3 regions of the Isoptericola haloaureus genome follow, and region 2 is predicted to be linked to each of the others. Evidence: riboswitches for the same ligand, from Rfam matches in the RefSeq annotation. Region 2 holds a riboswitch; each other region holds the start of a gene.
The links. Region 2 has a riboswitch for cyclic di-AMP ahead of V5O49_RS03135 (M15 family metallopeptidase). Riboswitches for the same ligand answer to the same signal wherever they lie in the genome.
Positions count from the first base shown of each region.

Region 1: another riboswitch for cyclic di-AMP. It lies ahead of V5O49_RS04295 (C40 family peptidase); the one in region 2 lies ahead of V5O49_RS03135 (M15 family metallopeptidase).
Region 3: another riboswitch for cyclic di-AMP. It lies ahead of V5O49_RS14205 (C40 family peptidase); the one in region 2 lies ahead of V5O49_RS03135 (M15 family metallopeptidase).

Region 1 covers NZ_JBAGLP010000110.1:79,429-89,644, forward strand. Annotated here, with positions in the region: gene V5O49_RS04265 (glycosyltransferase) at 1-262, shown strand, start outside; gene V5O49_RS04270 (class I SAM-dependent methyltransferase) at 259-2,052, shown strand; gene V5O49_RS04275 (class I SAM-dependent methyltransferase) at 2,054-2,794, shown strand; gene V5O49_RS04280 (MFS transporter) at 2,876-4,213, shown strand; gene serC (phosphoserine transaminase) at 4,236-5,360, opposite strand; gene V5O49_RS04290 (iron-dependent transcriptional repressor DtxR) at 5,400-6,101, shown strand; cyclic di-AMP (ydaO/yuaA leader) riboswitch at 6,219-6,375, shown strand; gene V5O49_RS04295 (C40 family peptidase) at 6,378-7,190, shown strand; cyclic di-AMP (ydaO/yuaA leader) riboswitch at 7,454-7,615, shown strand; gene V5O49_RS04300 (C40 family peptidase) at 7,618-8,442, shown strand; gene V5O49_RS04305 (universal stress protein) at 8,649-9,599, shown strand; gene V5O49_RS04310 (DUF559 domain-containing protein) at 9,799-10,216, shown strand, end outside.
Region 2 covers NZ_JBAGLP010000105.1:252,585-262,800, reverse strand. Annotated here, with positions in the region: gene V5O49_RS03150 (beta-galactosidase) at 1-1,644, opposite strand, end outside; gene V5O49_RS03145 (LacI family DNA-binding transcriptional regulator) at 1,829-2,941, shown strand; gene V5O49_RS03140 (SDR family NAD(P)-dependent oxidoreductase) at 2,949-3,935, shown strand; cyclic di-AMP (ydaO/yuaA leader) riboswitch at 4,061-4,163, shown strand; gene V5O49_RS03135 (M15 family metallopeptidase) at 4,251-5,192, shown strand; gene gtfA (sucrose phosphorylase) at 5,206-6,738, opposite strand; gene V5O49_RS03125 (DUF2180 family protein) at 6,930-7,148, shown strand; gene V5O49_RS03120 (patatin-like phospholipase family protein) at 7,192-8,580, opposite strand; gene V5O49_RS03115 (alpha-amylase family glycosyl hydrolase) at 8,588-10,216, opposite strand, start outside.
Region 3 covers NZ_JBAGLP010000118.1:875,186-885,401, reverse strand. Annotated here, with positions in the region: gene V5O49_RS14215 (LppM family (lipo)protein) at 1-840, opposite strand, end outside; gene clpB (ATP-dependent chaperone ClpB) at 1,006-3,615, shown strand; gene V5O49_RS14205 (C40 family peptidase) at 3,750-4,967, opposite strand; cyclic di-AMP (ydaO/yuaA leader) riboswitch at 4,972-5,116, opposite strand; gene V5O49_RS14200 (septum formation family protein) at 5,426-6,133, opposite strand; gene V5O49_RS14195 (anaerobic ribonucleoside-triphosphate reductase activating protein) at 6,168-6,878, opposite strand; gene V5O49_RS14190 (ribonucleoside triphosphate reductase) at 6,868-8,667, opposite strand; gene V5O49_RS14185 (exodeoxyribonuclease III) at 8,789-9,586, opposite strand; gene V5O49_RS14180 (SDR family NAD(P)-dependent oxidoreductase) at 9,618-10,216, shown strand, end outside.

The DNA of each region.
Region 1 (10,216 bases), on a different contig from region 2:
CAAGGTGTTCCAGGGGCTGGCGGCCGGTTGCGTCGTCGTCACCTCCGACACGCCGCCGCAGCGCCGCCTGCTCGGCGACCACCTCGAGCTCGTCCCTCCCGGGGACGCCGCGGCGCTCGCCGACCGGCTCGTCGCGCTCACCGACCCGGCTGAGCTGGCCGCCGCCCGGAGGCGTGCGGACGCCGGACGCGACGCCGTCCGGCCCGCCGCCGTCGTCGGCCCGCTCGTGGACGCCCTCGCCGCCCGCGGGGTGCGGCCGTGACCGGCACCCGGAGCGATCCCGCCACCACCCGTCCCGGTGCCACGGCCCGCCTGCTCGCCGTGCTGCGCTCGCCCTGGGTGCGCTGGGGGTTCCTCGTCCTGGCTCTCGCGCTGGCGGTCTACGCCGTCGTCGCCGTGCGCGAGGACCTCGCCGAGGCGGCCGAGGCGCTGTCCGCCGGCCGTCTCGCCCTCGCCGCCGTCCTCGCCGTGCTGTTCGTCGGCTGCACCTGGCTGTCGTGGCGGGCCGTGCTGACCGACCTCGGCTCCCGGCTCGGGCCGCGGGCCGCCGTCGCCGTGTTCGGCATCAGCCAGCTCGGCAAGTACGTGCCCGGCGGCGTGTGGAACGTGGTGGCCGCCGCTGAGGTCGGGGCCGACCACGGCGTCCCGCGCCGCCGCACCATGACCGCCACCGCCGTCGCCACCGGGGTCGGCGTCGTCTCCGGGGCCGTCGTCGGGCTCGTCGCGCTGCCCTTCGTCGCGCTGGAGTCGCTGCAGAGCTGGAGCTGGGTGCTCTGGCTGCTGCCCGCCGTCGTCGTCCTGCTGCTGCCGCCCGTGCTCAACCGGCTGCTCGCCGCCGCGCTGCGGTGGGCGCGACGACCCGCCCTCGAGCACCCGCTGTCCTGGCGCGGCCTCGGTGCTGCCGCCGGGTGGGCCGTCGCCGGCTGGCTGCTGGCCGGCCTGCAGGTGTGGCTGCTCGCCACCGGTCTCGGCATGGCGAGCGACGTGCGCACGCTGGCGCTCGCCGTCGGCGGGTACGCGCTGGCCTGGACGGTCGGGTTCCTCGTCGTCGTCGTGCCGGCCGGCGCCGGCGCGCGCGAGCTCGTGCTGCTCGCCGTGCTGACCGGGGCGCTGCCGCACGCCGAGGTGCTGCTCGTCGTGCTGGTCAGCAGGGTCCTCATCACCCTCGCCGACCTGCTGTTCGCGGGGATCGGCGCGCTGTGCCGCCGGCCCGCCGGGGTGCGGTTCGCCCCGCTGGCCCCGCGGGCCTGGCTGCGCTGGGACGTCGTGCACCGGATGCTGCCGACCCGGCGCTCGGCGGTGCTGGAGATCGGCTGCGGCCAGGGCGGGTTCGGGATGCGCATCGCCGCCCGGCACGACTACACCGCCGTCGAGCTCGACGCCGGCTCGTGGCGGGTCGCGGCGGCGCGCGTCGGGGCCGTCGACCCCGCGGCCCGCGTGCTGCACGGCGATCTGACGGTTCTTCCGGCGCAGGAGCGGTTCGACGTCGTGTGCGCCTTCGAGGTCGTCGAGCACATCGAGGACGACGCCGCGGCGCTGGTCGAGTGGGCCGCCCGCGTCCGCCCCGGGGGGACGCTGCTGCTGTCCACCCCGGCCGACCCCGACCGGTACGGGCCCTGGGACGCCATGGCCGGGCACTACCGCCGCTACGAGCCGTCCCACCTCGCACGGCTGCTCGCGGACGCCGTGCTGACCGACGTCGTGGTGCGGCACTACGACGCCCCGCTCGGCTTCGTCCTGGAACCGATCCGCGACCGGGTCGCCCGGCGGCAGGCCGTGGCCGCTGCGGCCCCGGCCGGTGCGCCGTCGTCGGACCCGGACCTGGCCGCCCGCACCGCAGACTCCGGCCGACGCCTCCAGCCGCACCGCCGCCTCACCGGCGTGCTGACGGCGGTCGGCACCTGGCCGTTCCGGCTGCTGCAGCGGGCCCTGCCGCACGCCGGGACCGGGCTCGTCGCCGTCGGGACGCGCCCGCAGACCGACGCCCCGCCCGACGCCCCGCCCGCCGGACGCCCCGCCGCGCACCCGGACACCCGTCCCCCGGAGGACTGACGTGATCACGAGCCCCCCGCCCCTGACCCTGTTCGGCGCCCTGCGCTGGGACGTCGTGCGGCGCCACCTGCCCGGGCCCGGTGCCCGCGTCCTCGAGATCGGGTGCGGGCAGGGCGCCGTCGCCGTCCGTCTCTCCGCCGCGGGCTACGACTACACCGGCGTGGAGCTGGACCGTGCCAGCGCCGAGGTCGCCGACGCCCGCCTCGCCGCGGCCGGGCTGCCCGGCCGGGTCGTGCACGGGGCGGTGGAGTCCGCCGACCTCGACGGCGGGTTCGACGTGCTGTGCGCCTTCGAGGTGCTCGAGCACCTCGAGGACGACGCCGGGACCCTGGCCGGCTGGGTGCGGCTGCTGCGCCCGGGCGGGCTCGTGCTCGTCTCGACCCCCGCGTGGCAGGACCGGTTCGGGCCGATGGACACCGCCGTCGGCCACCACCGGCGCTACGACCCGCCGCACATGCGCGAGCTCCTGCGCGGCGCGGGGCTGGCCGACGTCGGCGGACAGCTCTACGGGATGCCGCTCGCCTACGCCCTGGAGACCGTCCGCAACCGGGTCGCGCAGCGCCGGCTGACCGGTGACGGCACCACGACGGCGGAGCGGACGGCGCGCTCCGGGCGGCTGTTCCAGCCGTCCTCGGGTGCCACGGGCGCCGCGATCACGGCCGCCACCTGGCCGTTCCGCCTCGCCCAGCGGGCGTTCCCGCGGACCGGCCCGGCGCTGGTCGCCTGGGGTCACCGGCGCTGACCTCTGCAGCGTCGACTCGGACGAACCGGACCGAACGACCCGGGAATACCTGACGCGCCCGGATGGTTGACCGGGGCGCTGATGAGTGCCACCTTCACCTCCCTCCGCTATCCGAACTACCGCCTGTGGTTCGGCGCTGCGCTCGTCGCCAACGTCGGCACGTGGATGCAGCGCATCGCCCAGGACTGGCTCGTGCTGACCGTGCTGACGGACGAGTCCGGCGTCGCCGTCGGCATCACCACGGCCCTGCAGTTCCTGCCGTTCCTGCTCATCGGGCCCTGGACGGGGCTCCTCGCGGACCGGCTGCCCCGCCGCGGGCTCCTCATGGCCACGCAGGGCTCGATGGGGGTGCTGGCCGTCGGCCTCGGCGCGCTGGTCCTGTCCGGCTCCGCCGAGCTGTGGCACGTCTACGCCTTCGCCCTCGGCCTCGGTGTCGCCACCGCCTTCGACAACCCCGCGCGCCAGACGTTCGTCGCCGAGCTCGTGCCCCCCGAGCGGTTGTCCAACGCGGTGGGTCTCAACAGCGCCTCCTTCAACGCCGCCCGGCTGATCGGGCCGGGAGCCGCCGGGCTGCTCATCGCCGCCGTCGGTCCCGGGTGGGTGTTCGTCGTCAACGGGCTCACCTTCGCCGCCACGATCGCGGCCGTCGCGCTGATGCGCCCCGCCGCGATGTGGGTCCGGGACCGGGCCCCGCGCGGCAAGGGCCAGATCGTCGAGGGCCTGCGCTACGTGCGCGGACGCTCGGACATCATGGTGATCATGGTCGTCATGGCCGTCGTGTCCACGTTCGGCCTCAACTTCCAGCTGACGAGCGCGATGATGGCGCGGGTCGAGTTCGACCGGGGCGCCGGCGAGTTCGGGCTGCTCGGCTCCGTCCTGGCGATCGGGTCCCTGGCCGGAGCGCTGCTGGCGGCCCGCCGCGAGCGACCGCGGGTCCGCCTCGTGATCGGTGCGGCCTTCGCCTTCGCGATCGCCACGGCCGTCAACGCGCTCATGCCGACCTACTGGCTGTTCGCCGTGACGACCATCCCGGTCGGCCTGTCCGCGCTGACGATGATGACCGCCGCGAACTCCACCATCCAGACCTCCATCGACCCCGTGATGCGCGGACGCGTCATGGCGCTCTACATGATGGTGTTCCTCGGCTCGACGCCGATCGGCTCGCCGATCGTGGGCTGGATCGGCGAGGCCTTCGGGCCCCGCTGGTCGATCCTCGTCGGGTCGATCACGACGTTCGCCGTGGCGCTGGCGGCGACCGCCTGGGCCCGCCGGTCGTGGCGGGTCAGCGTGCGGTACCGGCTGCGCCGTCGTCCGCACCTGGAGGTCGTCTACCTCGACGCGCCGTCGGGCACGACGCCGGAGCCCTCGCCGACGGACGCCCCGCCGACACCGACGCCGGAGCGCGCCCGGGCCGCCTGACGGCCGGAGCTTCGGCCGCTCGTCAGGCGAGCCGGGCGACGACGTGGTCGACACACGCCGTCAGTGCCGCGACGTCGTCGGGGTCGACCGCGGGGAACATGCCGACGCGCAGCTGGTTGCGCCCCAGCTTGCGGTAGGGGAAGACGTCGTAGACCCCGTTCGCGCGCAGGTGGCCGACGACGGCCGAGGCGTCGATCGTCTCGTCCAGGTCGATCGTGCCCACCACCGTGGAGCGCTCCGCCGGGTCGGCCACGAAGGGCGTCGCCCAGTCGCGGTCGGCGGCCCAGCCGTAGAGGTGCTCGGCCGAGCGCTCGCAGCGGCGCACCGACCAGTCCAGGCCGCCGTGCTCCAGCAGCCACTCGACCTGGTCGGCGAGCATCACGAGCGTGCCGACCGCCGGCGTGTTCAGCGTCTGGTCCTTGCGCGAGTTGTCCAGCGCCGTCGTCAGCGACAGGAACTCCGGCACCCACCGGCCGTCGCCGGCGGCCTCGACCTCGGCGGCGCGCGCGACCGCCGCCGGGGAGAGCAGCGCGAGCCACAGGCCGCCGTCGGCCGCGAACGCCTTCTGCGGCCCGAAGTAGTAGACGTCGGTCTCGTGCAGGTCGACCGGCAGGGCGCCGGCGCCCGAGGTGGCGTCGGTGAGGACGAGCGCGTCGCCCGCCGGGCGCCGCACCGGCGCCATCGCGCCCGTCGACGTCTCGTTGTGCGGGGTGGCGTAGACGTCCACGGCGTCCGACGGCGTGAGGTACGCGACGCCGCCCGGCGCGGCCTCGACGACCTCGGGGGCGGCGAGGAACGGTGCCCGCGCCGTGGCCGCGGCGAACTTGCCGCCGAACTCGCCGAACACCGCGTGCTGGGCCCGGTGCCGCACCAGCGAGGCCGTCGCGACCTCCCAGAAGGCGGTCGACCCGCCGTTGCCGAGGGCGACCTCGTAGCCGTCGGGCAGGGCGAAGAGCTCGGTCAGGCCCGTGCGCACCCGGCGCACGAGGTCCTTGACCGGGGCCTGGCGGTGCGAGGTGCCCAGCACCGGCCGCGCGGGGTCGCCGGCCGCGACGAGGGCGTCGACCTGGCCGGTGCGGACCTTGGACGGGCCGGCGCCGAAGCGGCCGTCCGCAGGCAGCATCGACGCAGGGATCTGGAGGGTCATGCGAATAGACTAGGCCCGGGCCTCAAGACGGGAGTGGACGTGACGGACCTGATCGACACCACCGAGATGTATCTCAAGACGATCTACGAGCTGGGTGAGGAAGGCATCACGCCGCTGCGCGCCCGGATCGCGGAGCGTCTGGGCCACTCGGGACCGACCGTCTCCCAGACGGTCGCGCGGATGGAGCGGGACGGTCTCGTCGTCGTCACGGGCGACCGCCACCTCGAGCTCACCGCGGACGGTCAGGAGAAGGCGGTGCGGGTCATGCGCAAGCACCGGCTCGCCGAGCGCCTGCTGACCGACGTGATCAAGCTCGACTGGCCGCAGGTGCACAACGAGGCCTGCCGTTGGGAGCACGTCATGAGCGACCTGGTCGAGCGTCGTCTCGTGACCCTGCTCGACCACCCGCACCACGACCCGTACGGGAACCCGATCCCCGGCCTGTCCGAGCTCGGGGAGCAGTACGAGGAGATGCCGTTCCTCGAGGGCGTGCAGTCCCTGCCGCTCTTCCTGCAGGGGGCCTCCGACGACGGCGCCGCGGTCGTGCTGCAGCGCATCGCCGAGCCGGTGCAGGTCGACGACGAGTTCCTCGAGCGACTCTCCGACGCGGGCCTGCTGCCCGGGGTGAGCATCGAGGTCGAGCGGGCGGGGGACGACTACGTCGTGCGCACCGCCGACGGCGACGGTGCGCTCGAGCTGCCCGAGGACCTGGCCAAGCACCTGTTCGTCGCGGCGCGCTGACCGCGATCCGTGATCGGAACGTGACATCCCTAGGGGGTTCCGGTACGGTCGGACACGCTCACGCAAGTGTCTTGCGCGAGTGCCGGGACGGACGCCGAACCCTGTCACCGTCCCGGTTCCCACGGATGACCGCACGGCAGGGGCGGGGGACCCACTTCCGGGCACCGGAGACGGTGTCCTCGGGGTGAAGTCCCACGGTCCTCGGATCGTGGGGCCGGGTGATTTCTCCCACCCGAACCCGACAGCTGACCTCGTAGGCGAACGGAGAGGTTGAACGTGACTGCTCGCAGCATGCGCGGTAAGCACCGCGCCGCCCGCCGCCCGATGATGGCGGCCCCCTCCGCGGCCGCCGGCCGTCGGGCTGCTGTGGTGGCGACCGCCGGTGGCCTGCTCGTGTCGACGATCGGCGGGGCGACCGCCGCGCACGCGGCACCGGTGGACTCGGACGCGGCCAAGAAGCTGAGCACCGTGGACCTGGGTGCGCTGACCGACCAGGCCAAGCAGGCGCTGGAGGCGGCGCCCGTGGTCACGGTCGACGCCGAGGCCAAGGTCACCGTCGAGCGCGTGACCCCGAAGATCGCCGAGAAGGCCGACATCAAGGCCGCGCCGGAGCCCGAGCCGGAGCCCGTGCGCGAGACCACGCCGTCCCGCTCCGGCGAGCGGGAGTCGGTCTCGACGTCCTCCTCGTCGTCCTCGACCTCCTCGTCGAGCACGACCGAGTCCTCGAGCTCCGCCTCCTCGGTCCCGGCCTCCGCCGTCGGCTCCTCGGTCATCTCGGTCGCCTCGCGCTACGTGGGCGTCCCGTACGTCTCCGGCGGCACGACGCCGTCCGGCTTCGACTGCTCCGGGTTCACCCAGTACGTCTTCGCGCAGGTCGGCATCTCGCTGCCGCGCTCGTCCTCGGACCAGCGCTACGCCGGCACCGTCGTCTCCCGAGCCGCCGCGCAGCCGGGCGACCTCATCTGGTCCCCGGGCCACATCGCGATCTACGCGGGCGGCAACACCCAGATCGACTCGCCGCGTCCGGGCAAGACCGTCCAGTTCCGCAACATCTGGCAGTCCAACCCGACCTTCATCCGGGTCGGCTGAGCCTGCCGGACTCCACGACAGAGGGCCCTGTCGCGCCGAGAGCGCGACAGGGCCCTCTGTCGTCCGTCCAGGGGTCTCGCGGAGACAGGGGCGCGGGCGCTCCCTGAAGCGCTCAGCGGGCCGTCCAGACGCCGAATCGGGGCCCGCGGAACACGCTCGGCCCGGGATCGTGATCGAAACGTGACATGGCGCCGCGTATCAGATACGGTTCAGGCGTTCGGTGGAGCATTCTGCCGGACCTCGACCGGACGCCGAGCCCTGCCGCCGGTCGTGAACCGAGACCCAGGCAGGGGCGGGGGACCCACTTCTGGGCACCGGAGACGGTGTCCTCGGGGTGAAGCCCCACGGTTCTCGGACCGTGGGGCCGGGTGATTTCTCCCACCCGAACCCGACAGCTGACTTCGTAGGCGGACAGGAGAGGGAAGACGTGAACGCACGCAACACCACGCGCGGCCGGCACCGGGCCGCACGCCGCCCCATCACCGCACCCTCGGCCGCAGCCGGCCGTCGCGCCGCCGTGATGGCCACGGCCGGTGGTCTGCTCGTGTCGACGATCGGCGGGGCGACCGCCGCGCACGCGGCACCGGTGGACTCGGACGCGGCCAAGAAGCTGAGCACCGTGGACCTGGGTGCGCTGACCGACCAGGCCAAGCAGGCCCTCGAGACCGCGCCTGTGGTCACCGTCGACGCCGGGGCCAAGGTCACCGTCGAGCGCGTGACCCCCAAGATCGCCAAGAAGGCCGACATCAAGGCCGCGCCGGAGCCCGAGCCGGAGCCCGTGCGCGAGACCACGCCGTCCCGCTCCGCCGAGCGCGAGCCGGTCTCCACCTCGTCCTCCTCGTCCTCCTCCTCGTCGTCGAGCACGACCGAGTCCTCGACCTCCTCGGCGCCCGCGGCCAGCAGCTCGCGTGGTTCCCAGGTCGTGTCCATCGCGGCCCGCTACCTGGGCACCCAGTACGTCGTCGGCGGCGCCTCGCCCTCCGGCTTCGACTGCTCCGGCCTGGTGACCTACGTCTACGCCCAGGTCGGCGTCTCGCTGCCGCACTCCTCGAGCGCGATCCTCAGCGCCTCGAACACGACGCAGATCTCCTCCTCCGAGGCGCAGCCGGGCGACCTCATCTGGTCCCCGGGGCACATCTCGATCTACATCGGCAACGGCCAGCAGATCGAGGCGACCCGCCCCGGTGGCTGGACCGTCCGCCAGTCCAGCCTCTGGCAGTCCAGCCCGACCTTCCTGCGGGTCACCGGCTGATCGTCCCGCGACGACTCCCGACGCCCCGGCACTCCGCGTGAGTGCCGGGGCGTCGTGCTCTGCGCTGGACGTGGCGGCGCGGGTGCTGTTCTCGGCGCTGCCCCCGCTCGACGGCCCGGCTTTGCTGCGTCTTGCGGCCTGCTTTCGCTAGGCTTGAACCACGGTTCGCCGGACGCCGAGGTCCGGACGTACGAGGGAGGCGCGAGATGACACGTCCTGAGGTCGTCCTGGTGGGGGTCGACGGCTCCGAGCCGAGCCTGCACGCCCTGGACTGGGCAGCGGCATATGCCGAACGGGTCGGCTGGCGCCTGCACGTGGTGTGCACCTACTCGCTGCCGTCGTTCACGGCCGCGTCGCTGGACGGCGGGTACGCGGCGCTGGACGACACGGCGATCGCCGAGGGCGCGAAGGCGGTGCTCGCCGAAGCCACGGCCCGTGTCGAGGGCATCGGCGTCCCGGTCCAGGGGACCGTCGCCACCGGTGACGCCGCCGGGGTGCTGGTCGAGATGTCGTCCGACGCGTGCCTCGCGGTCGTCGGGACGCGCGGCCGGGGCGGCTTCACCGAGCGTCTGCTCGGCACGGTCTCGTCGGCGCTGCCCGCGCACGCCCACTGCCCGACCGTCGTGGTGCCGTACCGCTCGGACCCGGAGGAGGGCGACGGCCCGGACCGCCGGGACGGTGCCGCCGTGCATGCCGTGCGACGCATCGTCGTCGGTGTCGACGGATCGCCGACCGCCGAGGTCGCGCTGCGGCACGCCGTCGAGCAGGCCGAGACCTGGGGCGCCGAGCTCGTGGCCGTGGCCGGCGTCCCGCTGGGCAGCGGCGCGGGGGTCCTCGCCTGGTTGCCGTCGCAGATCGACCACGAGCAGATCCTCGACGACGTCCGCGCGGGGCTGGACGTCATCGTCGACCGGGTCGCGGCGGAGCATCCCGGGCTGACCATCAAGCGGCACGTGCTGGACGGGTCCGGGGCCGAGCTGCTCACGGAGTTCTCCGGCGCCGCGGACCTCGTCGTCGTGGGGTCGCGCGGCCGTGGAGGATTCCGCGGCCTGCTGCTCGGGTCGACGAGCCAGGCGGTGCTGCACCACTCCAAGTGCCCGGTCCTCGTGGTGACGCGCAAGTGTGACGAGGAGCTGCAGGCCGACTCCGCCGCCTGAAGGCGCCCTAGCTCGGTCTGCCGCCCACCTGCGCGCCCCACCCTCCGCCGCCCCACCTTTCGTTGTGGGCATGAAATCTGCAGGTCGGACCGAGGTCCGACCTGCAGATTTCATGCCCACAGCACTGGGGCGGGCGGTTGCTCCCCGGGGCTGTGGATAACGCCGGCGCGAGTGCCGACGGCTCTGGCACGGTCGTGTCGTGCCGCGATCACTGCCTGAGGACGACGACCTTCCGGAGCGGCCCTTCCGCGTCGCCGATGCCCTCGCGCAGGGCGTGGAGCCGACGACGCTGCGTCGGGTCCGGTTCGACAGCCCCTTCCACGGCGTGCGCGTCGCGTCCGGGGCGGCGGCCGGGCTCGAGGCACGATGTCGCGCTCTGCTTCCGGTCCTGGGCGACGGCGTGGTCTTCAGTCACGTCACGGCCTTGCGGCTGTTCGGCGTCGACGTCCCGTGGACGATGGAGGACCTGGCGGCCGACGGCGCCGCACCGCACGTGGTCACCGCCGCTGCGGCCGACCGTCCCCAGCGTCAGGACGTGATCGCGCACCGGACCCGGCAGGAGGTCCTCGACACGACGACGATTCGCGGGTTGCCCGTGACGACGCCTGCCCAGACGT
Region 2 (10,216 bases):
CTCGTCCTCCAGGTTCGAGAACTCCTCGTAGGAGGCGCCGGCGGCGGCCGCGAGCCCCGGCGGGGCGACGTCGACCCGGGCCCGGGCCTCGTCGTCGGCGTACCCGGTGCGCACGCCGAGCACGAGGTGGCCGCCGTGCTCGGCGTACTCGCGCAGGAAGGCCAGCTCGGCGTCGGTCGTGACGTACAGGCCGGCGGCGACCAGCACGGGGAACCGGCGCGCCATCTCGACCGCGCCGCGCTCGAGGGCCTGCTCCAGGTGCAGCACCCGGGCCTGGCGGCCGGTCTCGACGACGGCGGCGTGGAAGGCGTCGAAGACGTGCTCGAACGACTCGTCGTCCGGCGTGCCGCCGATCGTGAAGGGCGGCATGTACTGCAACGCGTACCGGCTCGGGTTCGACCACAGCACCGCGACGTCGGCGTCCGGCTCGTAGCCGTCGAGCAGCGGCGAGATCTCGCGCAGCTCGGCGCCGATCTCGGACACCTCGTCGTAGACGCGCCCGGGGACGAGGCTGTGCGGGAGCACACCGCCCCAGTAGGTCTCGGCCCCGTAGGGCAGCGTGTGCCAGTGCCAGTACTCGATCATCGCGGCACCGCGGGAGACGAACGCCATCGCGGCCTGCTTGAGCTGGCCCGGGTAGGGCGGGAAGTTGGTCGACGCGTCGTCGATGGCCTGGGCGTTGGTCTCGGTGACGAGGTAGCGGTCCTGCTGGGAGGAGTAGAGCCGGTCGGCCTGCCGGAAGAGCCCGGCGACACCGGTGGTGGTCCAGTAGTTCGGCGCGGACTTCTCCACCGAGGCGTCGAGCCGGTCCTGCATCCCGTAGTACGGGTTGCCGGCGGTAACGTCGAGCGAGGTGAAGAGCCCGCGGTCGTCGAGGCCCCGGCGCGGGTACTGCAGGCACGTGGTGACGAACTGCTCGGGCCGGGCGTACTCGCGGACGATGCCCGCCTGCCAGGCGATGAACTCCGAGGTCTGCTCGGCCTGGAACCGTCGCCACGCCAGGTCGTACTGGGGGAACGAGTTGCCGTCGGGCCGCCACAGCTCGCTCCAGTCCGCGAGGCGGTGCGACCAGTAGGTCAGTCCCCACTCGCGGTTGAGCGTCCCGACGTCGCCGTACTGCCGCTTGAGCGACCGGACGAACCGCGTGAACACGCTGTGGTTGTGGAAGAGCTCCAGGCCCGGCTCGTTGTCCACCTGGTAGCCGATCACGGCCGGGTGGTCGGCGTACCGCGCGGTGATGCGGCGGACGATCCGCTCGGCGTAGTGGCGGAACGTCGGGTTGGTGTAGTCGACCTCCTGCCTGGCGCCCCACGGGATGGGCTCGCCGGTGCGGCGCTCCCCCGCGATCTCGGGGTGCGCCGTCTGCAGCCACGGCGGGACCGCGTAGGTCGGCGTCCCGAGGACGACGGCGATCCCCCGCTCGTGCGCGGCGTCCAGCACCGGGGCCAGCCACTCGAGCTCGAAGCGGCCGTCCTCCGGCTCCCAGGTGGACCAGACCGACTCGCCGACGCGGATCACGGTGATCGACGCCTGCACCATGAGGTCGAGGTCCTCGATCATCCGGTCGCGCTGGTGGTACTCCGGGTAGTAGGCGACGCCGAACAGCGCTCCGGTCGGGAGCGAGGGCGCGGGGCGTGGGTCCATCGGTCAGGTACTCCGTTGTCTGTGCTGCAGTCGGCGGTGACGTACGAGCGACTCTAGGGCCTGATGTTGTCGGCAACATAGCGTCGTTATCGGATTGTTGCCGGTAACATGGCGGTGAGTCAACCCGTCTCCGCGCCAGAGCTACTCTGGCTGGATCGATCTCGAGCACGCCGAAGGAGCGTCGATGGACCCGCACACGACGGTGGACGACGCTCCGACCGGCGACGACGTCGGCGGCGAGCTGCCCGGACGCCCCCGGCGGCCCGCGCTGTCGACCCTGCAGCGCGCCTCCGCGCCGGGCAGCGACAAGCCCCCCACGATCTACGACGTCGCCAAGGCCGCCGGCGTCTCGCACCAGACGGTGACCCGCTACCTGCGCGGGTACGAGGGCATCCGTCCGGCGACCCGGGACCGCGTCGTCGCGGCGCTGGAAGAGCTCGACTACCGGCCCAACCTCACGGCACGGTCCCTGACGACCGGCCGCTCCCACCGCATCGGCGCCCTCACCCACGAGATCGACAAGCACGGGCCGAGCAACATCGCCCAGGGTGCCGCCGCCGCGGCCCGCCGGGCCGGCTACGTGCTGGACATCTTCACGCTCGACATGAGCGATCCGCGCTCGATCCGGGACACGCTCAAGATGCTCCGGCAGCACGACCTCGCCGGCATCCTGGCGCTGACCTCGACCGACGCGATGACGCGCGCCATCGAGGCGGCGAAGTTCACCGTCCCCGTCTACCTCGGCGGCGAGCCCGACGAGACCCCCACCGAGCACTCCGAGCTCACCGGGATCGGCTTCCCCGCTCTCGTCGACCACCTGGCCGGGCTGGGCCACCGGTCGTTCCTGCACATCGCCGGACCCGCCACCTGGCCGGCCGCGCGCAACCGCACCCAGGCCTACGAGGAAGCCGTCGCCGCCCGGGGGCTGCGGTCCGCCGGCGTCCTGCCCGGGGACTGGACCGCCCGGTCCGGGCACGACGCCGTCGCCGCCCTCGGGGAGGATCTCGACGCGACCGCCATCGTGGCGGCCAACGACCAGATGGCGCTGGGCGCGATGCTCGCGCTGCGCCGACGGGGCCTTTCCGTCCCCGGCGACGTCAGCGTCACCGGCGTCGACGACATCCCCGACGCCGCCTACTTCGCCCCGCCCCTGACCACGCTCCGGGTCGACTTCGCGGCCCAGGGCCGCAACATCGTCGACGGGCTCCTCGCCCAGATCGACGGGCGGCCCCCCGTGCGGTCCATCACCCCGCACTCCGAGCTCGTGGTCCGGGAGTCCACCGGACCCGCACGGTAGGAGCCAGATGTCCACCGTCCTGGTCACCGGAGCCTCCGGCTTCATCGCCAAGCACGTCGTGCGCGAGCTGCTCGACGCCGGGCACACCGTCCGCGCCAGCGTCCGCTCGGAGCGTCGGCGCGCCCAGGTCGAGGCACTCTTCCCCGGCACCGGGATCGAGTTCGTCGAGCTGGACCTCACCTCCGACGACGGGTGGGACGAAGCCCTGGCCGGGGTCGACGTCCTGATCCACACCGCCTCCCCCTTCCCGGCCGCCCCGCCCCGGGACCCTGAGGACCTCGTCCGCCCCGCGGTGGACGGGACCCTGCGCGCCCTGCGCGCGGCACGGGCTGCCGGGGTGCACCGTGTGGTGCTGACCTCGACGTGCGGTGCGATCTACAAGCCCGCCGACCACCAGTGGTCGCGGCGCAAGACCCGGGAGGACTGGACCGAGGCCGACGGGCCGAAGACGTCGGCGTACGAGGCGTCCAAGACGCTCGCCGAGCGGGCGGCGTGGCGGTTCGTGGACGAGCACCCGGAGATGCGGCTGACCGTGATCAACCCCGGCATGGTGTTCGGGCCCGCGATGGACGAGCACTACGGGTCCTCCCTGGAGACCGTCGAGCAGCTCGTCAGCGGCGCGATGCCGTTGCTCCCGCGGATGAGCATGCCCGTCGTCGACGTCCGCGACGTGGCGCGCGTCCACGTCCGGGCGATGGCCGACGACGGCACCGTCGGGCAGCGGTTCCCGGCGAACGCCGGCGTGCTGTCGATCCCCGAGATGGCGGAGGTGCTCCGCCGGGCCTACCCGGACGCGAAGATCGCCCGCCGCGTCGCCCCGGACTGGCTGATCCGCGGCCTGGCCCGCGTGGTGCCGCTGATGCGGACCGCGGCCCAGGGCCTCGGCCTCAACCCCGACGTGGACGGCTCCGACGCCCCGCGCAGGCTCGGCTTCGAGTACATCCCCCCGCGCGACGCCCTGCTGGCCGCGGCCGCCTCCGTGCGACGTCCGTGATCGTTCCGTGACATCGGTGGCCTGGGGGGATAGGGTCCAGGCAGCCTCACGGCAGCGTGGGGTCTCCGGAGCGGGCGCCGAGCCCTGTCACCGCCCCGGACCACCGGCGAGAACGACGACAGGGACGGGGGACCCACTCTCGGGCACGGACGTGTCCTCGGGGTGAAGCCGCGCAGGGAGACCTGCCGACCGGGTCAGTCTCCGACCCGAACCCGACAGCTAACCCCGCAGGCGCGAGGAGATGCCGACGATGCCCTGCACCACCCCTGCACCACCCCGGCCCGACGCACCGCTGCACCGCCGCCGGGGACGGCGATGAGGCACGCCCGCGACACGCCTCTGCCCCGCACCACCACCCCCACCGCGACCCGGACCTCGCCCCGCGGCCCGGGTCGGCACGTTGCCTCCTCCGCGGACCGACGACGTCGCTCCGGACCGACCTGGTCCTCCCTCGCGCCCACGAGCTGGCCGCTGAGCATCGGCATCGGGATCGCCGTCACGATGGCCACCACGACGGGCATGGCCGTGGCGGACGGGACGTCGCAGCCGGCGCGCTCGGCCGCGCCGGACACCGCGCCCTCCGGCATCCGGGCCACCCCGGACGCGCCCAACGCCGCCGACACGAAGCGGGACACCGCCGCCGTCGTGGCCGCCGCCCGCCAGGCCGTGCTGGTCGACCGGGAGCAGGGCGCGTCCCGCAGCGGAGCGCGCACCGCGCGCACGGCGCCGCAGGCCGCCGGCGGCATCGTCGTCCCGAGCGACGCCACGATGTCCGGCGAGACGGTGTCGCTCGACGTCGAGTCCGCGCCCGAGCCCCCGGTCCTGCCGGGATGCGACGGCTACGCCACCGGGGCCGGGTCCAACGGCTACATCTCCTCCAGCGAGATGTGCACCCTGTGGGACGGCAAGACCCTGGTCCGCGCCGACGCGGCCGTGGCCCTCGCCCGGCTCAACGAGTCCTACCGCGCGACCTTCGGCGAGAACATGTGCATCACCGACGGCTACCGCAGCTACGCCCTGCAGGTCTCGACCCGCGCGGCGAAGGGCTCCCTGGCGGCCCCTCCCGGCACGTCGAACCACGGCTGGGGTCTGGCCGTGGACATCTGCCCGGACTCGTACGCCGGCAGCCGCTACGACTGGCTCCGGGCCAACGCCCCGGCCTACGGCTGGGACAACCCGGCCTGGGCACGACCGGGCGGCTCGAAGTACGAGCCGTGGCACTGGGAGTTCACCGCCGCCGTCGCGCAGATGGGCTGAGCCCGACCGCGGCTCAGCGCCGCACGGGCACGACGACGTCCTCGGGCACGAAGCCCGCGAGGTCGACGACGGTCTCCGGGGCAGCGCCGTCGGACCAGTGCAGCGATCCCGCGCCGGAGGCCAGGTCCACCTCGAGGCGGGCGACGGCGTCGGGCACCTCGGCGCCACGGCGCTCCATCGTGAGGCGGGACCCGTCGAGGGCGGTGTCCACGTCGCCGTCGAACGCGGGGAAGGTGCTGCGGAAGCGGCACAGCGCGAGCAGGCGCTGGACCAGCGGGGTGGCCAGGGCGGCGTCGACCTCGGCGGTTGTGTAGTGGTGCCGGTTGACGTCCCGGCCCACTCCGGTCCGCTCCAGCAGCTCGACGTCGTTCTGGCCCGCCAGCAGGCCGACGTAGTAGACCTGCGCGATCCCCGGGGTGAAGAGCTGGATCGACCGCGCGGCGAGGTACCGGGCGTCGTCGCGGCCGAGCGCGTCGTAGAACGTCGAGTTCACCTGATACAGGTCGAGGTTCGACGCCGCGGCGCCGGTCGCGCGGGCCGACGCGCCACCGGTGCGCTCGTGGATGCCCTCCACGAGCGCGTCGATCTGCTCCGGCGTGAGGAGCCCCGGCCGCTCGGCCTCGCCCGGGGCGACCGTCTGGTCCGGTCCGACGTCGATCACCCCGATGCCGTCGTGCGTGTCGAGCACCGTGACCGCGTTGCGCGGACGCTCGCGCAGCCAGTCCACGAGCGCCGTGCCGTCGCCCGTGTACAGGGCGTGCAGCACCAGCGGCGGCAGGGCGAAGTCGTAGACGAGGTCGACCTCGCGGGCGATCTCGACCTGGCGCCGGTAGTACGAGTGCACCTCGACCAGCAGGTCGACACCGCGCTCGCGCGCCTGCGCGGCGAAGTCCGCGATGAAGTCGAACGTCTCGGGCGTCATGAAGCACGTGGTGCCCGGCGTCTTGACCGCGTAGCCGACGGCGTCGAGCCGGACGAGCCGGACGCCCGCGCCGGCCGCGGCGTCGAGGATCGAGGTGAGGTACTCGCGGCCCAGCTCCGAGGTGACGTCGACGTCGATCTGCTGGGGCGTGAACGTCGTCCACACGTACCGCAGCCGGTCCCCGAGACGGATCGCCGTGAACGGGAGCCCGGGTCGGGGCCGGTAGATGCGGGCGAGCTCCTCCTCCCGCGCGCCGTCGGGGAACACCGACGACATCGTCAGGAACATCGGCGCCCACGGCGAGGCGTCGCCACGGGCGACGACGTCGAGGAACGCGGCCGAGTCCGCGGACACGTGGTTGACGATGAGGTCGACCATCACGTCGTGCGTGCGCGCCAGCTCGCGCACGTCGTCCCACGTGCCCAGCCGCGGGTCGACGGCGGTGTGGTCGATCGGGTCGAAGCCCGCGTCCGCGCCGTCGAACGGCGTGTAGAACGGCAGGACGTGCACGCCGCCGAACGCGCCGGCGACCTCCTCGCGCCGCAGGAAGCCGGCCAGCCCGCGCAGGTCACCGCCGAGCCTGTCGGCATAGGCGATGAGCTGGACCTGGTCCTGCGTGGCCATGGGCACGCCCTCCCTCGGGTCGGCCGGACTGCTCCTTCCCCGCCATGATGCGGCGGCGACCGGGGACCTGCTCGTCGTACGGCCCCCGTGCGTGTCCCCCGCGCGGTGCCAGACTGGAAGGGCCGGCCCCTCCCGGACGGCCGGCCGCGAGCGCGACGGAGCCGCGCTGCACGCCTGTCAGGAGATGCCCCATGAACTGCTTCGAATGTGCCACCGACCAGCAGACCACGACGCCCGCGGTCACCGTGTGCTCGCAGTGCGGAGCCGCCTCGTGCGTCCGGCACACCCGGGTCGCCCACGCGCACGAGGAGGTCGACTACTCCCCCGGAGCGCCCAGCGAGCTGGACCTCGGACGGCGGATGTTCTGCACGACCTGCGCACCCGCGTCAGCCAAGCAGGTCGGGGCCTGACGCGGGTCACGACACGCTTCACGACACGCTCGGCCGCCGCGATCTAGGCCGTCGACGCCTGCTCCTCCTCGAGGAGACGCGAGAACCGCTCGCGCCCCGGCAGCTCGAGGAGCGGGTACCCGTGCAGGACGTGCAGGTTGCACATCGCGAGCACGTAGGAGTGCTCGAGCAGGTCGACCGTCGCCGTCCTGCCGAGACGACGCAGCACGGTGGGCACCGCCGCGTCGGCCTCCGCCCGGTCCCGCCAGGCCCGGCGCGACTCGTCGTCGTCGCCGAGCAGGTCGAGCACGGCGCGGGCACGTCGGGCCCGGTCCTCGTCGCCCTTCGTCAGGAAGGCGTCGGCGATCCGGTACGGGGACTGCTGGATCTGGACGATCGCTCCCCGCTGCCCCCGGCCGGTGCGCTCGCACTCGACCCAGTTGTGGACCAGGCCGCGCTGACGCCGTTCGGTGGGCACCTGGTACATGACGCTGCTGGACCGCAGCAGGGTGAACAGCTCTCCGACCAGGAACCGGCGGGCGTACCGCAGCCGCCTCCAGTCCAGCGCGGTGGTGGCGTTGACGACGACGAGCTCGTCGATGGTGCGACCCACGACGGGCAGGTCCGGCGAGCGCTCCAGGCGGGTCTCGAGCCCGTCGGGCCACTGGTCGGCCAGGTTGTCGTACACGCCGCCGTCCGTGAGCAGGAAGTCCTCGGCGACTCCCCCGTCCTTCGGGCCGCCGTGGAAGCCGTAGGGTGCCGTCGGCAGCCTCCGCGGGGTGAAGGCGCCGGGCATGCTCAGGGACGCCTGGACGGCGGTGGACAGTCGCATGCCGTTCGGCGAGCCGGTGCCCAGCCGGTAGGAGTAGAGGAACCGGGGCGTGAGGTAGAGGTGCTCGGCCGACTGCAGCTCCGTCGCGCACACCACGTGGTCGAGGGGCCGGTCGACGTCCTCCAGCCGGGTCGACCTCCCGTCCCGGTGGAAGTGGGTCCGGGCCAGCGCGCGGTCGAGGACGTGCGAGCGGCGCTCGAACCAGCGGGCGGTGAGCCCCAGGAGCACGCTCCCGGCGAGCAGCGTGAGACCTGACCTCCACGACAGGCCGTCGAGGAACGCGAACACGACGCCGGACAGCAGGGTGGCCAGGGCGGCACCGACCCCGGCGAACACCGACAGCAGGTAGGCGTTGGTGGGCGGACCCCAGAAGAAGAGGCCGGTGTCGGCGAGGTGCCGCACCAGCCGCCTGATGCTGCGGTCGAAGCCGGACGGGTCGGTGGTCGTGTAGTCGGTCTCCTGCGCCACGACGCCGTTGGCGATCGATCCGCCGGACACCGAGGAGATCGCGGAGACCTCCTCGTTCTTGCCGCTGTCGACCAGGTAGAGCAACGTGCCGAGGCCCCAGGCCGTGGCGCGGTGCCCGCCGCCGGAGATCGCGACCCCGATGTGCTGGTTCATCGGTCGCTCAGCTCCCGGGTCCCGTCAGGGCGAGCACCGCGTGGCCTCCGCCGGCCACCTGCACCACGCCGTCGGCGACCTCGACGCCGTCACCGAGGAGCGTCGTCGCGGTCGCGCCCGCGAGCGCCGGGATCGTGGCCCGGGCCGCCTCGCGGCGGGGGTTGACGACGACGAGGTGCCCCTCGCCGCGCTGGTAGACGAACGGGTACCCGACGTGCAGCACGGTGCGCGGCCCGCCGGTGCGCAGGGCCGGAGTGCGCCGGCGCAGGTGCACGAGGTCGCGCACGTGGTGCAGGAGTGATCCGGGGTCGTCCCGCTGGGCCGCCACGGTGGGACGGGACGGGTCCGGGTCCTGCGGGAGGTAGAGCCGCTCGGCCGGTGCCGTCGAGAAGCCGCTGTTCGCCAGCGCGTCGTCCCACTGCATCGGGGTGCGGCAGCCCGCGCGGTCGTAGCCCGGGTTCCAGCGGCTCCCCTCCGTCTCCGGCGCCTCGGGCAGGTTGCGCATCCCGATCTCGTCGCCGTAGTAGATCGACGGCAGCGATCCCCAGGTCAGCAGGAACGTGAAGGCGGGGCGCAGCTGGTCACCGGTGCGCGGTCCCGCGGCGAGCCGGGAGAAGTCGTGGTCCGCGGTCGGCAGGACGACCAGCCGGTCCGCACCCGCCTCGCGCTCCCGCGCGTCCCACTCGGTCAGGAAGGTCTCGAGCGCGCGGGTGCCGTCCGCCTCGTCGACGTCGGGGTCGACGTAGCAGGGTTCGGCCACCGCCGGGTCCTGCCACGTCAGGTAGCCGGTGGCGCCGTTGTTGAACAGCGCGCTGTGCTCGCGCTGGATGACGAGCGCGAAGTCCGCGTCGAACCCGCCGCGCAGCCCGGCGTCGGCGGTGTTGTCGTCGTCGGCCTCCGGCAGCAGCACCGCGTCCGGGTACCGCGCGTGCATCCAACCCGCGATCTCGCGCCACAGCGCGGTGGTCGCCTCGAGGCCGGGGTCGTCCTTCACGAGCGAGAAGGCCAGGTCCACCCGGAAGCCGGCCACCCCGCGGTCCAGCCAGAACCCGATGATCTCCTGCAGGGCTTCGCGGTTGCGCGTCGGGTCCGGGGCGTCGGTCGCCTGCCGCCACGGCTCGTCGGGATGCGGCCGGGCGTAGCCGAAGTTCAGCGCCGGCTGGGAGTCGAAGAAGTTCTTCAGGTACCAGCCCGGACGGGGCCCGGGCGACGGGACGAGCGCCGGCCCGTCGCGATCGGCCCAGATGTACCGGTCGTCGCCCGGGTCGGCCAGGGCCCGGACGAACCAGGGGTGGTCGATCGACGTGTGTCCCGCGACGAGGTCGAGCAGCACCCGGATACCGCGCCGGCGGGCCTCCTCGACGAGCTCGACCATGTCCTCGTTCGTCCCGTACCGCGGCGCGATCTGCAGGTAGTCGACGACGTCGTAGCCGGCGTCCCGGAACGGCGAGGCGAAGCACGGGTTGAACCAGATGACGTCCACCCCGAGCCACTCCAGGTGGTCGAGGTGGTCGATGACGCCGCGCAGGTCGCCGATCCCGTCGCCGTCCGAGTCGGCGAAGGACTGCGGATAGATCTCGTAGACGACGGCGTCGGCCAGCCATCCGGGTGGCGCGCCGGTCGTGTCGTCGCTCGT
Region 3 (10,216 bases), on a different contig from region 2:
CGCGACGACGACACCGAGGACGGCCAGCCCGAGCACGAGGCCCACGATCCACCAGGGGAAGCCGCCGGCGTCGTCCTCGGCCGCGGTGTCGGCCATGTCGTCGGCGGCCGCGGACTCCTCGTCGGTGGCCTCCGCGGTCGGCTCGTCGGTCGCCTCCTCCTCGGAGGTCGTGGCCTCGTCCTCCGGCGCGGCGGCCCCGCCGGAGACGGCCGAGCCGCGGGCGTACACCTCGGTGACCTCCCCGACGGACGGCGTCCACACGACGGTGTTGCCGTCCACCTCGCCCGTGGTCTCGCTGATCGCGCCGGGGAACGTCACGGCGATGCGCATGTCGAAGCTGTCGAGCAGGCCCTCGGGGAGCTCGCCGCCCATGTCCTCCATGTCCTGGGCGTCCTGGCTCAGGTCGAAGACGCCGTCGACGACGTACTCGTCGCCGTCGCGGGTGATGGACAGGTCGTCGCTGCCCTCGCCGCTCATCTCCGAGATGGGCTGGTCGACGAAGCCGACCTCGACGCCCGTGTACTCGCCGTCGGACCAGGGCTGCTCCGTCGAGCCCTCCGGCAGGTCCTCGGTGAGGGAGTCCTCGCCCTCGTTCGACATGTCCCACAGCTCCTGCGGGTCCATCCCCAGGGACTCGGCGAACTCGTCGGAGATCCCCATGATCACGGTGCCGGAGGCCGTGTCGTCCTCGCTGAGGGTCATGTCCCAGTCGACCTTCATGCACCCGGAGAGCGCGAGGAGGCCGACGGCGGCGAGCACGGCCGTCGCCGCCCGTCGGACCCGTGGCCGGGGCCGACGGCGGTCGGGGGCGGACGGCGGCGGGGCGAGCGTGGCAGGCATCACCGTCCCAGCATCCCCGACCGGCGTCGACAGGGCATCCGGACCGCTGCATGCAGGGCGAATTCACCCGCCGCCACCTGCCGTGGCGAGGCAAAGTTGAGCGGAATAGACTCAACTCTGCGGCGGTTGACGTCAGCAGTCACTCGTACCGGACCCGGAGGACCCATGGACACCAAGTTCACGACGATGTCGCAGCAGGCCATCGGTGACGCCGTGCAGTCGGCGTCCGCCGCCGGCAACCCCCAGCTCGAGCCCGCCCACCTGCTGTCCGCGCTGCTGCAGCAGACCGGTGGTGTCGCCGTCGGGCTGCTCGAGGCCGTCGGGGCCGGCCCCCAGCAGATCGGGCAGAAGACCCGCGCCGCGCTCGTCGCGCTGCCGACCGTGAGCGGCGAGGGCGTCGCCCAGCCGTCGCCGTCGCGCGCCATGCAGAGCGTGCTGACCACCGCCACCCAGGAGGCCGAGGCGCTCGGCGACGAGTACGTCTCCACCGAGCACCTGCTCATCGCCGTGGCCGCCGGCCAGTCCGCTGCCGCCCAGGCGCTGAACGCCGCCGGCGCCACCGCGGACGCGCTGCGCGCCGCGCTGCCCGCCGTCCGCGGCAACGGCCGGGTCACCAGCCCGAACCCCGAGGGCACCTACAAGGCCCTGGAGCAGTACGGCAGCGACCTCACCCAGCGGGCCCGGGACGGCAGGCTCGACCCCGTCATCGGCCGTGACGCCGAGATCCGCCGGGTCGTGCAGGTGCTGTCGCGCCGCACCAAGAACAACCCCGTGCTCATCGGCGACCCCGGCGTCGGCAAGACCGCCGTCGTGGAGGGCCTCGCCCAGCGCATCGTGGCCGGGGACGTGCCCACCTCGCTGCAGGGCAAGCGGCTCGTCGCCCTCGACCTCGCCGGCATGGTCGCCGGTGCCAAGTACCGCGGCGAGTTCGAGGAGCGGCTCAAGGCCGTCCTGGAGGAGATCACCGCCTCCGACGGCGAGGTCATCACCTTCATCGACGAGCTGCACACCGTCGTGGGTGCGGGCGCCGGCTCCGAAGGAGCCATGGACGCCGGCAACATGCTCAAGCCCATGCTCGCCCGCGGCGAGCTGCGCATGGTCGGCGCCACCACCCTCGACGAGTTCCGCGAGAACATCGAGAAGGACCCGGCCCTGGAGCGCCGCTTCCAGCAGGTTTTCGTCGGCGAGCCGTCGGTGGAGGACACCGTCGCGATCCTGCGCGGGCTCAAGGAGCGCTACGAGGCCCACCACAAGGTGACCATCGCCGACTCGGCGCTGGTGGCCGCCGCCGCGCTCTCCGACCGGTACATCACCGGCCGCCAGCTGCCCGACAAGGCCATCGACCTCGTCGACGAGGCCGCCTCCCGCCTGCGCATGGAGATGGACTCCTCGCCGGTGGAGATCGACGAGCTGCAGCGCGCCGTCACCCGGCTGGAGATGGAGGAGGTCGTCCTCAAGGACGCCGAGGGCTCGGCCGACGCGGCCGCGCGCGAGCGGCTCGAGAAGCTGCGCGCCGACCTGGCCGACCGGCGCGAGGAGCTCGCCGCTCTCACCGCCCGCTGGGAGGCGGAGAAGGCCGGCCACAACCGCGTCGGCGACCTGCGCGCCCGCATCGACGAGCTGCGCACCGAGGCCGACCGGCTGCAGCGCGAGGGCGACCTCGAGGCCGCCGCCCGCCTGCTGTACGGGGAGATCCCGTCCGTCGAGCGCGAGCTGGCCGAGGCCGAGCAGGCCGAGGCCTCCGAGGCGGCGGCCGAGGAGGCCGCCCAGGAGACGCCGATGATCGCCGACAAGGTCGGGGCCGACGAGGTCGCCGAGGTCGTCTCGGCCTGGACCGGCATCCCCGCCGGCCGGATGCTGCAGGGCGAGACCGAGAAGCTGCTCAGCATGGAGGACGTCCTCGGCGAACGGCTCATCGGCCAGCAGGCCGCTGTCCGGTCCGTCTCGGACGCGGTGCGGCGCTCGCGGGCCGGGGTCGCCGACCCCGACCGGCCGACCGGGTCGTTCCTGTTCCTCGGGCCGACGGGTGTCGGCAAGACCGAGCTCGCCAAGTCCCTGGCGGACTTCCTCTTCGACGACGAGCGCGCCATGGTGCGCATCGACATGTCGGAGTACTCCGAGAAGCACTCGGTGGCGCGGCTCGTCGGGGCCCCTCCGGGGTACGTCGGCTACGAGGAGGGCGGTCAGCTCACCGAGGCGGTCCGCCGTCGGCCCTACTCCGTGGTCCTGCTGGACGAGGTGGAGAAGGCCCACCCCGAGGTGTTCGACATCCTGCTGCAGGTGCTCGACGACGGTCGGCTCACGGACGGCCAGGGCCGCACCGTGGACTTCCGCAACACCATCCTGGTGCTCACCTCGAACCTGGGCTCGCAGTTCCTCGTGGACCCGACGCTGGACGAGGCAGCCAAGCGCGAGAGCGTGATGACCGCGGTGCGCGCGGCCTTCAAGCCGGAGTTCCTCAATCGGCTCGACGACGTCGTGCTGTTCGACGCGCTCACCCTCGGCGAGCTGGGCCGGATCGTCGAGCTGCAGGTCACAGCGCTGGCGGACCGTCTCGCCGACCGTCGGATCACGCTCGACGTCACGCCGCCGGCCCGCGAGTGGTTGGCGCTGGAGGGCTACGACCCGGCGTACGGGGCGCGGCCGCTGCGCCGGCTGGTGCAGCGCGAGATCGGTGACCGGCTGGCGCGCCGGCTGCTGGCCGGCGAGGTGTCCGACGGTGACACCGTCGTCGTCGACCGGGTGGAGGGCGACGAAGGTCTGACCCTGCGCTGAGGCCCGTCGCCGACACCCCGCAGACACGAGATCGACCCACCCGGCCGAGACCGACGTACTGAACGTCGATCTCGGCCGGGTGGGTCGATCTCGTGGGGTGGTCCTGCGCCGGTGCGCTGCCGGTCAGGTGCGGGTCAGATGCGGATGAACTGGGGGTTGGACTGCCAGATCGTGCGCTTCACGACGCCGACGCCCGGACGCGCCGCCTCGATGATCCGGCCGTTGCCGGCGTAGATCCCGATGTGCCCCGGCGAGTAGACGAGGTCACCCTTCTTGGCGTTGCTGCGCGAGACGCGCTTGCCCATGGAGGCCTGCGCCGACGACGAGCGCGGCAGGGTCTTGCCGGTCGCCTTCTTGTAGACGTACGAGGTGAAGCCGGAGCAGTCGAACCCGGTGGCCGGCGAGGTGCCGCCGTAGGAGTAGCGGTGGCCGACGTAGCTGTTCGCCACGCGGACGACCTTGTCGCCGCGGGTCACCTTCGGGGCCACCCGGACGTTGCGGTGCCTCGTGGTCTTCTTCAGGCCCTCGCCGCGGACGGGCACCGCCACGACACGGATCCGGTTGCCGCCGACGTCGTACTTGCCCAGCCCAGGACGGAAACGCACGACGCCGTTGCTGTTGGTCTTCTTCACCGCGACCTTGTCGCCTGCGACGATCAGGCGGACCCATCCCGTGACGGGCTCGCCCCACTTGCGGACCTTGGCCGTGTACTTCGGACGGGTGTGCGACTTGCCCTTCGTGGCCTGCTTGCGGCTCATCGATACGTAGAGGTTCGTGCGCGCCTTCGGCTTGATGCGCACCGTGCGGTTCTTGGTCACCTGGTCGAGGCCGGTGGCCGCGGCCGGGGCGACGACGGCGCGGACGCCGTTGCGGCCGACGTCGTACTTGCCGAGGCCCGGACGGAAGTGGATGGTGCCGTCGGCGTCGAGCTGCTTGACGGCGACCTTCGTGCCCTTGACGTAGAGCCGGACACGGCCGGCGAACGCCTCGCCGTCGGCCGTCGTGGCGCTCACGGTGTACTTCGGACGGGTGTGCCCCTGGCCCTTGCGGCCGGTGTGGCGGGACTTCGACATCGAGACGTCCGGCGTCGTGCTCACCACGACGGGCTCCTCGGTGGGAGTGGGCTCGGGCGTGGCCGTCTCGGTGGCGGTGGGCTCGGGCGTGGCCGTCTCGGTGGCGGTCGACTCGTCGGACGTGGTCGTCGCCTCGTCGGCGACGGCGGACTGGGCGCCGGCCACGAGCGTGCCGCCGGCGAGGGCGGCCGTGAGGGTCATGGCGACGGCAGCGTGCCGTGTCCGCGGCGGGCGCACCGCGCCCCGCGGGCGCGCAGCATCCAGGGAGGTGGTGGACATGGGGTACTCCTCCAGCCGGCGAGATGAGCTGTCGGGTTAGGCCGAGAAGTGGTGGCCTGCCGCCGAAGGACGGCTTCACCCCGAGGGTGGCGACGTGCGTCACCCGCAATACCTGGGTCTCCCGCTGCTGCCGTCGGTGCTCCGTTGGGCCGGCCCGCCGGCAGCACTGGGCTGCGGGCCGGTCGCCGCCCGGTCTCCGGACGACGTAGGGACCGTAACCACGCGATCACGGTAGGTCACAATCCGATAACGACCATGTCGGGAGATGGTCGTGGAGGAGACGTGAAGGGATCCGGCGGCGGGAACGTGCCCGTCATGACCGACGAGTCCGGACAGAACCGGACGGAACGCCTCGGCCTCGACGTGCCGGATCGGACGATCGCCGCATCCAGGGTGCCGGGTCGGTGAAGATCGGGCGCGGGTCCGATGACGTCCGTCGACATCCCGGGGCCGCCCGGTCAGTCCAGCAGCGACCCGGTGCGCTCCTCGTCCAGCACGGCGACGCACAGCCCGGTCCGGTCACCGGCCGCCCACGAGTCCTCCGTCGGGGTCCACACCACGAAGGCGACCGACGGCGCCGCCTCGGCGCGGGCCTGCGGTCCGAGCAGGTCGGCGGTGCAGCCGCGCGCCGTGCGGGCGGCCACCACGTCCTCGCCCGGCCAGATCGCGTCGCTCGCGGCGTCGGTGCGCCCCACCACCTCGGCGACGTGCGGGTCCGCGCAGGGCACGACCTCCACCGCGCCGACGCCGCCCTCCGTCGACGCGCCCGACAGGCACGAGCCCAGGACGAGCTGGACGGCGTTGACCGTCGTGGGAGCGGTGACGTCCGCGGCGACCGGCTCCCACGCCTGCTCGCGCGCGCTGGAGGTCAGGGCGGAGATCCCGGTCGCACCGGCCACCACGAGCACGATCAGCCCGACCACCGACAGCACCCAGATCCGCGCGGTGCGCCGCGCCGCGGCACGCTCGGCCGGCGTCGGCCCGCCCGGGGCTCCCCAGCGTGTGCCGTCGCCCGACCGGGCCGGTGGGGCGGCGGCGGTCGCGCCCGGCGCGGCGGCGGTCGCGCCCGGCGTCCCGGCGACCGGCGGCGTCCCGTCCGGCCCGGCCGCGGGCGTCGCCGGACCGGGCGAGGCGAAGGAGAGGTCGTCCTCGGGTCGCTCGGTCATGGAGGACAACCTACCGAGCCGTGCGGGCCCCGGGTCAGACGCCCACACGCCGCTCGACGCCGGGCAGGTCGTCGTCGTACAGGACGTCGGAGAGCCGCCGCCGGTCGAGCCGGCGCACCCAACCGGCGCGGGCGCCGTCGGGCCGCGCCTCCTGCACGACCCAGCGACGGACGCCGATCGCGGTGAGGCGGGCACCGATCGCGAGGACCTCGTCGCGGGTGTGCACCGTCGGGTCGACGGTGGTGCGCACCTCGTGGTCGACCCCGGACTCGACCAGCAGCCGAACCGACTCCCAGGCGGCCCGGCCGGACGGGGCCGCGCCGGTGACCTCCTCGTAGCGGTCCGGGAGCGCCTTGACGTCCAGCCCGACCCAGTCGACGAGCGGCAGCACGTGCGCCAGACGGGCGGGCCACGCGCCGCCGGAGTGCAGTCCCACCTCGAGCCCGAGGTCGCGGACGTCCCGGCAGGCGTCCGCGAGGCCCGGGTGCAGCGTCGGCTCGCCGCCGGAGATCACGAGACCGTCGAGCATCCGGCGTCGCCGCTCCAGCAGGTCGAGGAGCTCCGACCAGGTCGCGCCGGGACGACGGCGGGGGTCGATGAGGGCCGGGTTGTGGCAGTAGGTGCAGCGCCAGGGGCACCCCTGGGTGAAGGCGGTCGCGACGAGGTGCCCCGGCCGGTCCACGGTGGAGAACGGCACGAACCCGGCCAGCCGCAGCGGGGCACGGGTCGGCGCGTCAGGCGACATCGACACCCACCGCTGTCGGCTCCCGGAAGGTCACACGCTCGGCGTACTCGCCCTGCTTGCCGGTGTTGAACGAGGCCACGGGCCGGAAGTAGCCCATCACGCGGGTCCAGACCTCGGTGGGTGCGGAACAGGTGGGGCACTCGCGCACGTCGCCGGCCAGGTAGCCGTGCGTGGCGCAGATCGAGAACGTCGGCGTGACCGTCAGGTAGGGCAGCCGGTGGTTCTCCAGGGCCCGTCGCACGAGCCGGCGGCAGGACTCGTCGCTGGAGACCTGCTCGCCGAGGTACAGGTGCAGCACCGTGCCGCCGGTGTAGCGCCGCTGCAGCTCGTCCTGGCGGGCCAGCGCCTCGAACGGGTCGTCGGTGAACCCGACCGGGAGCTGGGTGGAGTTGGTGTAGTAGGGCTGCTCGTCGCTGCCGGCCTGCAGGATGCCGGGGTACCGGGAACGGTCCTCCCGGGCGAACCGGTAGGTGGTGCCCTCGGCCGGGGTCGCCTCCAGGTTGTACAGGTGCCCGGTGCGCTCCTGGATCTCCACGAGGCGTCCGCGCACGTGATCGAGCAGCTCCAGGGCCATGGCGTGCCCGGTCGGGGTGGTGATGTCGTGGGTGTCGCCCGTGGCGTTGCGGATCATCTCGTTGACACCGTTGACGCCGATGGTGGAGAAGTGGGCGTCGAGTGTGCCGAGGTAGCGCTGCGTCCACGGGTACAGGCCCCCGTCCATGAGCTCCTGGACCGTCGCCCGCCGTGCCTCGAGGCCGTCGGCCGCCAGGTCGATCAGTCGGTCCAGAGCGGCGTACAGCGCGTCCCGGTCCGGGCCGTGGACGTGCCCGAGCCGGGCGCAGTTGACGGTGACCACGCCGATCGAGCCGGTCTGCTCGCCGGACCCGAACAGCCCGTTGCCGCGGGCCAGCAGCTCGCGCAGGTCGAGCTGGAGGCGGCAGCACATCGACCGCACGTCGCCCGGGTTGAGGTCGGAGCTGACGAAGTTCTGGAAGTACGGCGTGCCGTACCGCGCGGTCATGGTGAAGATCTCCTCGGAGATCTCCGAGTCCCAGTCGAAGTCCGGCGTGATGTTGTACGTCGGGATGGGGAAGGTGAAGACCCGGCCGGCCGCGTCGCCGGCGGACATGACCGCGACGAACGCCCGGTTGATCATGTCGGACTCCTTCTGGAGGTCCCCGTAGGTGACGTCCAGGACGTCCTCGCCCACGACGGGGTGCTCCTCGGCGAGGTCCTCCGGACAGGTCAGGTCGAAGGTGAGGTTGGTGAAGGGCGTCTGGGTGCCCCACCGGGAGGGCACGTTGAGGTTGTGCACGAACTCCTGCAGGGCCTGGGTGACCTCGTCCTGGCTGAGGCGGTCGACGTGCACGTACGGCGCGAGCAGCGTGTCGAAGGAGCTGAACGCCTGGGCGCCCGCCCACTCGTTCTGCAGGGTGCCGAAGAAGTTGACGATCTGGCCCAGCGCGGACCCCAGGTGCCGCGGCGGGCGCGAGGAGACCGCGCCGGGCACGCCGCCGAACCCCTCGGACAGCAGCTGGCGCAGCGACCACCCGGCGCAGTAGCCGCCGAGGACGTCGAGGTCGTGGACGTGCAGGTCGCCGTCGCGGTGGGCGGCGGCGAGCCCGGGGGAGAACACCTCGTCGAGCCAGTAGTTCGCGATCGTCTTGCCGGCGACGTTGAGGACGAGCCCGCCCAGCGAGTAGCCCTGGTTGGCGTTGGCGCGCACCCGCCAGTCGGCCCGGGCCACGTACTCGCTGACGGCGGCGGAGGCATCGATCTGCGTACCCATGGCGGCTCCTCGGAAGGTCTTGTGAAGGCCTTCACAAGGCTAGTCACCCGGAGGATCCTCCTGTCGCCGACACGCCGGGCCCGACGGCGTGACATCGATCCGGACCCGGCGTCACCTCGGCTCAGGCCAGGTCGAGCACCACCGGGACGTGGTCGCTCGCGCCCTTGCCGCGGCGCTCGTCCCGGTCGATCGAGACGCTCGTGACCCGGTCGCGCAGCGCGGGGGAGGCGTACGCGAAGTCGATGCGCAGGCCCTTGTCCCGGGGGAAGGCGAGCTGCTGGTAGTCCCAGTAGGTGTACGTGCCGGGTGCGGGCACGTGCTCGCGGGTGACCTCGGTGAAGCCCGCCTGCTCGAACGCCGCGAACGCCTCCCGCTCGGGCGTGGACACGTGGGTCCTGCCCGCGAACGCGGTCACGTCCCACACGTCGGTGTCGCGGGGGATCACGTTCCAGTCGCCGAGCAGGGCGAGCTCGACCGCCGGGTCCGCCGTCAGCCACCGCGCGGCGGCGGCGCGCAGGCCCTCCAGCCACGCCAGCTTGTAGGCGTAGTGCGGGTCCTCCAGCGTCCGGCCGTGCGGCACGTACAGCGACCAGACCCGCACGCCCCCGCACGTCGCCCCCAGGGCGCGGGCCTCGACGCGCGGTTCCTGGTCGGGCTTGACGAACGACGGCTGGCGCGGGAACGACGTCGCCACGTCGGCCAGGCCCACGCGGGAGACGATCGCGACGCCGTTCCACTGGTGGTACCCGGTGTGGGCGACCTCGTAGCCGGCCTCCTCGAAGGGCAGGTGCGGGAACTGGTCGTCGCGGCACTTGGTCTCCTGGACCGCCAGCACGTCCGTGCCCGACCGCTCCAGGAAGGCCAGCACGCGGTCCAGCCGGGTACGGATCGAGTTGACGTTCCACGTGGCGATACGCACGCGAGCACCCTAGGCCACATAGAGTGCCGTCATGGGTACTGCGCTCGTCACCGGCGCCACCGCCGGTCTGGGACTGGAGCTCGCCTGGCAGCTCGCCACCGCTCGTCACGACCTCGTGCTCGTGGCCCGGGACGGCGACCGGCTCGACCAGGTCGCCGGACAGGTCCGCGCCGCCGCCGGCGTCCGCGTCGAGGTGATCGCCGCCGACCTGTCGCGGCACGAGGACGTCGCGCGCGTCGCCGAACGGCTGTCCGTGACCGGCGCCGAGGACGGCGACGACCGTCGCCCGGTCGGGCTGCTCGTCAACAACGCCGGCTTCGCCCCGGCCCAGCACTTCGTCGGCGGGGACCTGGAGGTCGAGCTGGCCGCCGTCGACGTCATGGTGCGCGCCGTCATGGTGCTCTCGCACGCCGCCGCGGAGCAGATGGTCTCCCGCGGGCGCGGTGCCGTGCTCAACGTCGCCTCCGTGGCGGCGCTGACCGCCGGGGGGAGCTACGCGGCCGCCAAGGCCTACGTCCGCACCTTCACCGAGGGGCTCGCCGTGGAGCTGGCGGGTACCGGCGTCACGGCCACGGTGCTGTGCCCGGGCTTCACCCGGACCGAGTTCCACGACCGGGCCGGGCTGGACAC